3 regions of the Paenibacillus sp. FSL H7-0323 genome follow, and region 1 is predicted to be linked to each of the others. Evidence: riboswitches for the same ligand, from Rfam matches in the RefSeq annotation. Region 1 holds a riboswitch; each other region holds the start of a gene.
The links. A riboswitch is a leader RNA that binds a small molecule or an ion and turns the genes downstream of it on or off. The one in region 1 is predicted to bind thiamine pyrophosphate.

Region 1 (3,283 bases):
ACAGATAGCTGCCATACGGTTAAAAAGAAGACGACCGCCACAAGGGGCGGCCATATTAGCTTCCAGGTCGATCTCACGGCCGATATTTCTCCGTCAATTTATCCATGCTGATTCCGTTAGGATTATGAGCGATTTTGATCTGCGAAATTACGCTTGGACTGCCTGCTTCGATCAACGCCTCCTGCATCTGACGCACAACCTCCAGCAGCTCGCTAAGCTCACCTTCCATTGTGGTTTCCAGCGGATTCACTTGATGTTTAACACCGGATTTCTGAATGACCTCAATCGCTTTATCTACGTATGGGATGGAATCCTCGTTGTTCGGAGTTTTTGGAATTACTTGAATGCTTAGTAGGGTGTTAGCCACAATAATCAATCCTCTCATTTTATAAGGTAAGTTCAAAAAGCCAACTTTGATAACGAAGTAATTCATTACAATTGTTGTTTACTCCGCCGGTAAAAAATCATTACTGAATGCACTAGCAGCATCCAGCGGTTTATCCAGCAACTTCAGATCATACATCCAGTCGCCGTAATTTTGCCAGACCTCGGTTTTTTGCTCGCCCCAGCGGGCAGCATCGTCCTTGTATTTTGGGCTAAGCCATTTTTGGCTAGCTAGGACAAGGTCGGCGTCCAGGTCAGGAACGGCCTTCGATAACATACCGGCAGCCTCTTCCGGATGATCTATGGCATATTGATAACCTTTTGATGTGGCTTTCATGAAGGCCTTCACCAGATCAGGATGATCTGCAATTTGCTTCTCACTCGTCGTCAGCACAGGCGTGTAATAATCGAGCTGCGGCGCATAATCCTTTAAGTACAGCATATCCAATGGCTCGCCACGCAACTCAGCCTCAACACCAGTCCAAGCGTAGAAAATCCAGGCGAAATCAATGTCACGTTTGACGGCGGTAAAATAATCAGCTTCACCGATACTGATCAGCTTCACCTTTTTCACATCGCCACCTTCAGGATCCATGATAGCTTTCATGGCTGCTTCTTCGGCCGGTGAGCCCCAGCCTCCGTAGGTTTTACCTTCAAAATCCTTTGGTGATTTAATATTGCGATCTACTGGAGCAGCGAATCCCGACGTATTATGCTGAATAATAGCTGCTATCGAGACAAGGGGCACGCCTTGTAGACGGGCTAGCGTTAATCCTTCTTGGGCGCTGATGCCAAATGCGGCTTCGCCAGAAGTAACCATAGTATCAGAACCCGCTGCGCCTGGCTGAACGATCTCGACGTCCAGACCTTCTTCAGCGTAGTAACCAAGATCCTTAGCTACGTATAGACCGGTATGATTTGTGTTCGGTGTCCAGTCGAGTGCGACTTTAACTTTGGTGAGCTCTTTTGGAGCATCCGTCCCAGCCGCAGCAGTTGGATCAGTAGCATTTGCTTTGTTTCCGGCTGTATTCCCATTGTTGCTGCCGCATCCGGCAATGGCAAGAATGAGTACACAGGTGAGGCACAACGTAAGTGCTTTTTTAAGGTGCATGTCTTCTTCTCTCCTTTAAGGTTACAAGAATCCCGTCTTCACAACATGAACCGTAAGTTGTAGTATGTACGTTTTTCTACATCTTTTAGTGATCTTACAAAAAAAGCGCCCCGAGTGATCGGGACGCTGGCTTGGCGCAAGGTTAGTTAAGGTCACAGGGACCAGAACCAATTGGCGATTCCTACGCTGGCATTATCCAGATCAGGTATAAGGGTCAGTATCTTGTGGGATACAATCTCAGCCGGCCAATTCCAGCACCCCTGGTTCTATGAAGTTAACGGGTATTTCTATGTGCAATATAAGTAAGCATAAGTTTTGTACCCATACTTTATATCTTATATTTCTCGCATACGGTGTATTATAGACGGCTGTACTCGGAATGTCTAGTAGTGCACTCCTGAATTTTTCCAATCCAGTAGTTTCTTTTTTGCTAGTCTAGATCTTTATATTTCTTGCGGTGACGCCGTTTAAGCTCACTAACCAGCGCCCCTAGCGTGAGGACAACGCTGATCAGAATCCCGCTCATGATCACGAAGAGGGCAAGAAATTCAAAGGGAGAATAACCAATCATTTTACTCCATTGAATCTTTCCATCCAGATCGTCAATGACCTGATTCATGCCGTAAATCCCGCTTACTACCGTAAATACAGTAAGAATCATCAGCAGATTATCCCGTCGCTTGGATTGAAACTTATCCTGATACTGAAACAGGTCATTTAAGGTTTCTTTCACTTCCTCGAACAAAGCATCGTTTCCGTATACTTTACGCAGCTGAAGAAATATCTCCCGGCCCTGCGACTGGGAAATCAACTCCAAGAAGTAGAACTTTGCCGAGAACTTATTAATGGAGTAGATTAGATTGTCTATTTCCTCATAATCATGATTAATCCGAAGTCGGGAGTGCATATTGGCTAGCTTTAGCAGAACGATTTTGTGGAAAATATTGAGTAAAAATCCGTAATAATATTGCCCGTACATCTGGTTGGCTAGACTAACAGCAATCTCCTGTTCAGCGCGGGTCATGCAGCAAAAGGTCTGCTCATTCATCATATAATACGTGTCTGGACCCCAGCGATTATAGGAGTGTTCATGACAATAGTTCGCAATATATGCTGGATCGCTGGCACTGGCATAGGGCTTTCCGTTCAGATCAATTCCATCAAGCTGTGAGGCACGATAGCGCAGATTTACACTAATCTCATCAGAGCTTTCTTCATTCTGAAAGCCATAAAAAGCTTGCACCTGCATTCTTTCATCTACGAAAAAAGGAAGGGTCTCGAAATAAGCCCCATTGATATCCGATTGATCCAGATATGGCTCCAGTCCATCCACCAAATTTCGGAAGACAAAATCCTCTACCATCTCATAGGTCTGTTCCCCGCAATGAATATAAGTGTAATCATCCTGTATGAAGGTATTCTCTAGCGCACGGAAACGATCTGCGAATTCTAGGGCAATACTAAAGGGAATTGAATCCCCCTCCAGCTGGACACGTATCGTCACGAATCCAAGCTGAAAAGGGCATATGAATATATCCGTCGAGAGAATTTTGAAAAATATAGATTGCTGCGGAATCTCCAGAATGCAGTCGAGATTATTTACTCTGGAAAAACGGCGAAACGAGTCGGCATCCTTCCTGCGTGGAAAAAGGACATGTGCAGCAAACGGTAAATAGGTGCGCTCCATTCGTTCATGGGAAACACAGTAGCCATCTCCGTAATAGGCAGCTTCAAGCTCTTTATTATCCAGAAAAAAACGTGTGAAGCCGTCGTTCTGTAATTGCTGGA
Region 2 (3,283 bases), 1.2 Mb from region 1:
ACCTGTACATCATGACTCCAAGCTATAGCTGTTAATTCACCTAACGTCTCTAACTCGGCAAATTGTGCTTCATCATTCGCATCAGCAATCGAACCCGGACGTAATCCATCGCCTAGGGAAAAAGAAACATCGTACAGCTTCATGATTTCACATATCTCTTCAAAATGTGTATATAAAAAGTTCTCTTGATGATGCGCAAGACACCATGCCGCCATGATGGAGCCACCTCTTGAAACAATGCCTGTCATACGTTGTGCAGTCAACGGGATATAACGAAGCAGAACCCCCGCATGAATGGTAAAATAATCAACCCCTTGCTCCGCTTGCTCAATGAGCGTATCACGGTATACTTCCCACGTTAAATCTTCCGCTTTCCCATTCACTTTTTCCAACGCTTGATAGATAGGCACCGTTCCAATAGGAACAGGAGAATTACGGATGATCCACTCGCGTGTCGTATGAATGTTTTTACCTGTTGAGAGATCCATTATATTATCTGCACCCCAGCGGGTGGCCCATCTCATCTTCTCTACCTCTTCCTCTATGGATGAGGATACTGCGGAATTTCCTATATTGGCATTGATCTTCACTAAAAAATTGCGTCCAATAATCATTGGTTCACTCTCTGGATGATTGATATTCGCTGGAATGATGGCGCGGCCGCGGGCTACTTCATCTCTTACAAATTCCGGTGCCACATTCTCACGAATCGCAACGTATTCCATTTCCGAAGTAATAATCCCTTTGCGTGCATAATGCATTTGAGAGACATTACGCCCCTTTTTCGCTCGCAAAGGTTTTCTATGGAGCGCTGGAAACACTTCCGCCACAGCTTTTCCCGTTGCATTCCCGTTATCTTCAGGCTTCATGGTTCTTCCTTCGTACGCTTCCGCATCCCCTCGTTCCTCAATCCAGCTTAGACGATTGGGCTCTAACCCCTGACGAATATCAGTATGAATATTAGCATCCGTGTAAGCCCCGCTTGTGTCATAGACATGAATTGGGGCATTCTCCTCTTCGCCGTCTATGCCCGCAGTTGGACTAAGTGAGATCTCCCGCATAGGCACCTGAATATCAGGCCGTGAACCCTTTACATACACTTTTTGACTTGCTGGAAAAGCTGATAGATTGATTGGATCGTTGTTCAATTCGCTTGTCATCTCAATTCCTCCTATAAGGTGATTTGATCAAGCGGAGACGGTCTACTCCCCCACAAATAGAAAAGGCCACATCTGTATAAGATGCGGCCTTAGAGTAGACAAATAGAAATAGAACTCCATTTCCTCCGCTGGCATTATCCAGATCAGGTTTGACGGTCGATAGTTATAACTATCCTCTCAGCCTGGTCCCACCAAGCTCCCGTGACTATATAATTGCTACTTCAAAGTATAACCGAAAAGAGAAAATTATCCAAATCTACTCAAATGTGAGATCAATGTATACGTTAGTTTAACACCAATACCCCAAATCCTTCCAGAAGCACCTCGCCCGACAATGTTGTGCCGCTCAGTAAATCTGTTTTGGTCTCATGAAGATGGATCGTGACAGGAGTCTCACTATAATTAAGCAAAAAAGCATAACTGGAAGAAGCTCCGGTACGGACTTGCAGTTCTACCTCTTCTGGGAGCTCCAGCCAATCTGCTGGTGATTGTAGATCAATTAAATTTATGATCTCAGCCGCTGCCTGTTCATTAAATACGGCTCCGTAATACCAAACCTCACCCTTGCCGCGACGATTTCTAGTTACCGCCGGTTTTCCCGCATAATAATCAGAGGCGTAGACCGCCATCACTTCAACCGAAGCTTCCTCTATTTTGAGAATATCATTAAAGTCATCTGCTCCTGTAACGACTTCGGTCACGCCCGACCAGCTAATTGTTGTTGGCTGACGACTGCCCTTAACCATTGTGAATTCTTCAACTGTGATCCCGCATAGATCCTTAGCAGCACCTGGGAAAGGACGCATATAACATTGTCCGCGCTCATCCTTATAGCCGGTTCTACAGCCGAAGATCAGTTTGCCGCCTTGCTGAACATATTCATCCAGCAGTGCTGCTGTCTCATCTGTCATAATCGCTGGGTGAGGATAGATAAGCACGTCGTACCTTGCAAGCTCCTCCAGCGTTGTTTTTTTGCGTAAATAGAGTACGTCATTCGGGATATGCTTCCGCTGAAGCGCCTTGTACCACTCCTTATTGCTCTTCCACATAAACGGGCCATGCCAAACATCGTATTCTCCATCCCACTCATTGTCATAATCACGAACAATAGCAATGTTAGCCTGATTACGAGTACCGACAAACGCATGACCTGCTGCTGCCAGCTCCTGACCGATCTGCCCCGCTTCCCGCACTCTCCGGTTAGGCTGATTATGATAGTCATTGATTCCATGCCAATAAATTTCATTGCCCATCGTAGCTGTCCGCCAGCGGAAATATAACACCATATCTGCTCCATGAGCGATCGACTGATAGGTCCATAACCGCATCTGCCCGGGCTTTGGAGAAGGCATATCCATCCGGTTCACCCAGCCACCCGGGCCCGACTGCTGCTCCATAATGCAGAAATTCGGGGATATCGAACGAACAACAGATAACGACAGTCCCCAGCCTCTATCATTCAGCGGATTCCGCTCATTCGGGTCATAAAAAATAGTAGAGAACTGAGGATAGGAATCATAGCTGAAGAAATCCAACAGTTCATCCGTCATTTCATGGCTATCGAGATGCCCGAACAGACCGTTCGTGGTTACCCACTGCTTAGGGGCAAGTTTACGGATGATATCCGCTTGGTTTTTGGCAAAAGAATTTGTATTGTCCGAAATAAACCGTTTTTCATCCAATGCCTGATGAGGATTGGGTTGCTTCGGTACTGGAGTCGGACGTGGAAGATAGACCTGAGACCAGTCACTATAGCTTTGATTCCAAAAAACAGCTCCCCAAGCCTCGTTCAAATGCTCAAGTGTAACATATTTCTGCTGTAGCCATTCCCGGAAAGCCTTATGGTCACTCTCCGAATAAAATTCACTGATCTCACAGTTGAGCTCATTATCAATTTGCCAGCCAACTACACCCGGATGATTGCCGTAATGTTCAGCCATTTGTTCTGCAATACGCGCACACAGTTCCCGGTATTTAGGACTGCTGTAATTATAATGACGGCGCATGCCATGCTGAAGTGTAACACCTTCGTAGGTTACATTTAAAACTTCGGGATACTTATCAGTCAACCAAGCTGGAGGCGTCGCCGTCGGAGTACCAAGTACAACCTGAAGACCATATTT
Region 3 (3,283 bases), 4.5 Mb from region 1:
AGTAATTTTGCAGCGCCGACAGCACAGAACAGAACACTAAATAAAACAATCCTGCTTCGGAGTATACCAGCAGAGGCTCATAAGTGGTAGAGGCTACCTGCTGAGCAGTTCTAAACATCTCCGTATAGGTGATGATCGCTGCAAGCGATGTATCTTTGACCAAGCTAATAAAAGAATTGGATAACGGCGGTACAGAAACGCGTGCAGCTTGTGGCAGAATTACGCGGCGCAGAGCCTGCCCACGAGTCATCCCGACTGAGAAGGCAGCTTCCCACTGGCCTTTATGTATCGACAGGATAGCAGCGCGTACGATTTCCGATGAATAAGCCCCTACGCTAAGGGTAAATCCAATGGTGGCGGCAATGAAAGGGTCGAGTACAATACCAACAGCCGGCAAACCATAAAATATAATAAATAGCTGCACTAACAACGGGGTTCCCCGAATGACCCATACATAAAAACGGGCGATTAGCTTCGGAATTACCCACGGTGAAAGACGTGCCAACGCGGTTAGGATCGCCAAAATCAATCCAAGCACAAAGGAAAGTAGCGCCAACGGAATGGTAAAAGCCACCCCGGCTTTAAGCAGGGGTAGCAGTGTATCTAAGAAAATTTGTATTTTGCGGTCATCCATTATTCAGACATCCTTTTTAGCTTCTAGGCTTAATTAGCCTTGCTAGCCTTGTATTATTTTGAAACGTCAGCTCCAAAGTATTTCTCGGAAATTTTCAAGTACGTTCCATCACTTTTCATCTCTTTAATCGCATCACTGACCGCATTCACCAGCTCATCATTGCCTTTCAGGAATACCGCGGCACTTTGTGAGCCTTCAGGAATCTCATCAACCACTTTAATTTTTGCATCTGGTTTTTGTTTTTTCAGATCCAGATAAGACAAGCCATCATTCACAGTTGCATCAATACGTCCCGAAGTCAGCAGGTCCATCGCTTGATTGAAACCGTCCGTAGCTACGATTTCAGCACCGTTCTCACGAGCGATGTCGGATAAGTTACTGGTCAGGGATTGTCCGGCTTTTTTACCCTTTAGATCAGCAAAGGTCTTAATATCCTCATTGTTTTCGCTCACGATCAATACTGCCTTGGATACAATATAGGGTTCAGAGAAATCATATTTCACTTTGCGATCTTCGTTAATGGAAACTTCATTAAAAATGACATCAAACCGTTTCGCATCCATCCCAGCAAAAATACCATCCCACTGAGTTTCAAAAAATTCAGCTTCAACACCTAAACGTTTGGCTACTTCTTCGGCAATTTCCACGTCAAAACCCGTCAATTTCCCCGCAGTGTCATGATAAGTAAAAGGTGCATAAGTCCCTTCTGTACCTATCCGCAATTTGCCGCTGGCCTTCACAGCCTCCAAACTGTTTTGCGCTGAAGATGCTGCTCCACCATTCGTTCCAGCTGTTGGTTCAGCAGCCGTATTGGTATTCGAATTATTGCCGCAAGCCGCTACAAGGACCACGGTTAACGCCAATATAATAGTTAAACTCCATTTTTTCATTATTAAATCCCCTCTCTCTATCCGGTTTTTTTCCGGTAAATTGAATAGTACACTGCCATCACATGATCGTCAATACTTTTTTCCGATTATATGCATCGGAATTGTAATATTAACTAGATTTCTACTTATATCTTACCCAATCTTGGATTAATCCTTCACTTCTTTCTCTCTTTACTTCTCAGAAAGATATGGTATATTTATAAACAAATTAATATGGACCTGTTATTTCACTAGGGGAGTCGGTTGACTGAGACGGAGCTTCAAGCTCCGGACCCTTGGAACCTGATCTGGATCATACCAGCGGAGGGAAGTGGAGCAGAATTTTCATCAAGCATGTTAAGTGTTATTATGCAGAATGAACTTTTTGACCCATTCATTTCCTCTGGAAATGGATGGGTCTTTATTTGTTTGGGCGCTCCACAAAAATATTAGGAGGTTAGATCATCACGACCATTTTATCTATTCAAGGCCTAACCTACTCTTTTCCGGAAACTGAACAACCCCCTGTATTCGCAAATCTATCCATGGATATCAGGCAAGGGGAATTCGTCTCCGTAGTAGGTGCTAGCGGATGCGGGAAAAGCACATTTTTCAAAACGGTTGCCGGTTTACTCGAACCTACTCATGGAAAAATAAAACTCCCTACGCTCCCCTCAACCGCTAGTCGTTTAGGTCAGATCGCTTATATGCCTCAGCAGGATTTATTGCTGCCTTGGAGAACAGTGCTCGACAACTGCCTTTTGCCCTGGGAGATCAAGCCCAGATTTAGTAAACAGAAAACGATCACTCAGATTCGGGAAATGTTGGCCCGCTTCGGCTTAACAGATGTAGAGAAGGCTTATCCCCATGAACTTTCGGGAGGTATGAAACAGCGAGTAGCATTTCTGCGCACCTTAGTGGCTGGAGGCGGAAGTGGTCTTATGCTGCTGGATGAGCCCTTTGGCGCTCTCGATGCCATGACCAAACGTGAGATACACCGTTGGCTGTTGGAGTTATGGGGTGAACTGAATCAGACGATTATGCTCATCACTCATGATCTGGAAGAAGCCCTATTGCTCAGTGACCGGATTTATTTATTATCTGGCGGTGCGCACAGCGAATTACAGGAGATCATTGTCGATCTACCAAAACCAAGACATTATAAGATGAACTATGAACCCCGGTTTATAGCACTACGGGCAGAGTTGGAGCGAAGATTGCATGCAACCTATACCTTTTAAAAAACATCTAGACAACTATGGTCCCTTCCTTCTTCTGGTACTGCTCATTCTTGTAATCTGGGAGTCAGCTGTTCGCCTTCACTTGATTCCAGCCTTTATTCTCCCTGCACCTTCATCTATTGGCATCGCATTGATCGAGCACAGGCAATTATTATTTGGACAGCATTTATTGGCGACGTTACAGGAGATACTGGTGGGTTTTGTCCTTTCTGTGATTTTTGGTGTATTGCTGGGCATTGGAATGTTCCTGTTTCGCCCCGTAGAAAAGGCCATCTATCCCTTCCTTATCATTAGCCAGACGGTCCCATTAATTGCGCTATCCCCCCTTTTTATTATGTGGTTCGGATATACGCTGTGGAGCAAAGTGGCTGTGGTGTTTTTGACGGCTTTTTTTCCAGTCGTAGTGAGTACATATGATGGACTTCGTACAAGTGGCCAGACTTACAAGGACTTATTATTAACATTTGGTGCAAACCGCTGGCAGCTGCTTGTCAAAACCCAAATTCCACTGGCATTGCCTGCTTTTTTCTCTGGCTTAA

Region 2: another riboswitch for thiamine pyrophosphate. It lies ahead of thiC (phosphomethylpyrimidine synthase ThiC); the one in region 1 lies ahead of MHH89_RS24185 (ABC transporter substrate-binding protein).
Region 3: another riboswitch for thiamine pyrophosphate. It lies ahead of MHH89_RS04015 (ABC transporter ATP-binding protein); the one in region 1 lies ahead of MHH89_RS24185 (ABC transporter substrate-binding protein).

What each region holds. Positions count from the first base shown of each region.
Region 1 covers NZ_JBBODB010000001.1:5,365,687-5,368,969, forward strand. Annotated here, with positions in the region: gene MHH89_RS24175 (ABC transporter permease) at 1-77, opposite strand, end outside; gene MHH89_RS24180 (thiamine-binding protein) at 74-367, opposite strand; gene MHH89_RS24185 (ABC transporter substrate-binding protein) at 446-1,495, opposite strand; TPP riboswitch at 1,657-1,767, opposite strand; gene MHH89_RS24190 (hypothetical protein) at 1,926-3,283, opposite strand, start outside.
Region 2 covers NZ_JBBODB010000001.1:4,157,516-4,160,798, forward strand. Annotated here, with positions in the region: gene thiC (phosphomethylpyrimidine synthase ThiC) at 1-1,160, opposite strand, end outside; TPP riboswitch at 1,264-1,373, opposite strand; gene MHH89_RS18770 (beta-galactosidase) at 1,445-3,283, opposite strand, start outside.
Region 3 covers NZ_JBBODB010000001.1:856,152-859,434, reverse strand. Annotated here, with positions in the region: gene MHH89_RS04025 (amino acid ABC transporter permease) at 1-634, opposite strand, end outside; gene MHH89_RS04020 (amino acid ABC transporter substrate-binding protein) at 688-1,524, opposite strand; TPP riboswitch at 1,747-1,850, shown strand; gene MHH89_RS04015 (ABC transporter ATP-binding protein) at 2,049-2,744, shown strand; gene MHH89_RS04010 (ABC transporter permease) at 2,725-3,283, shown strand, end outside.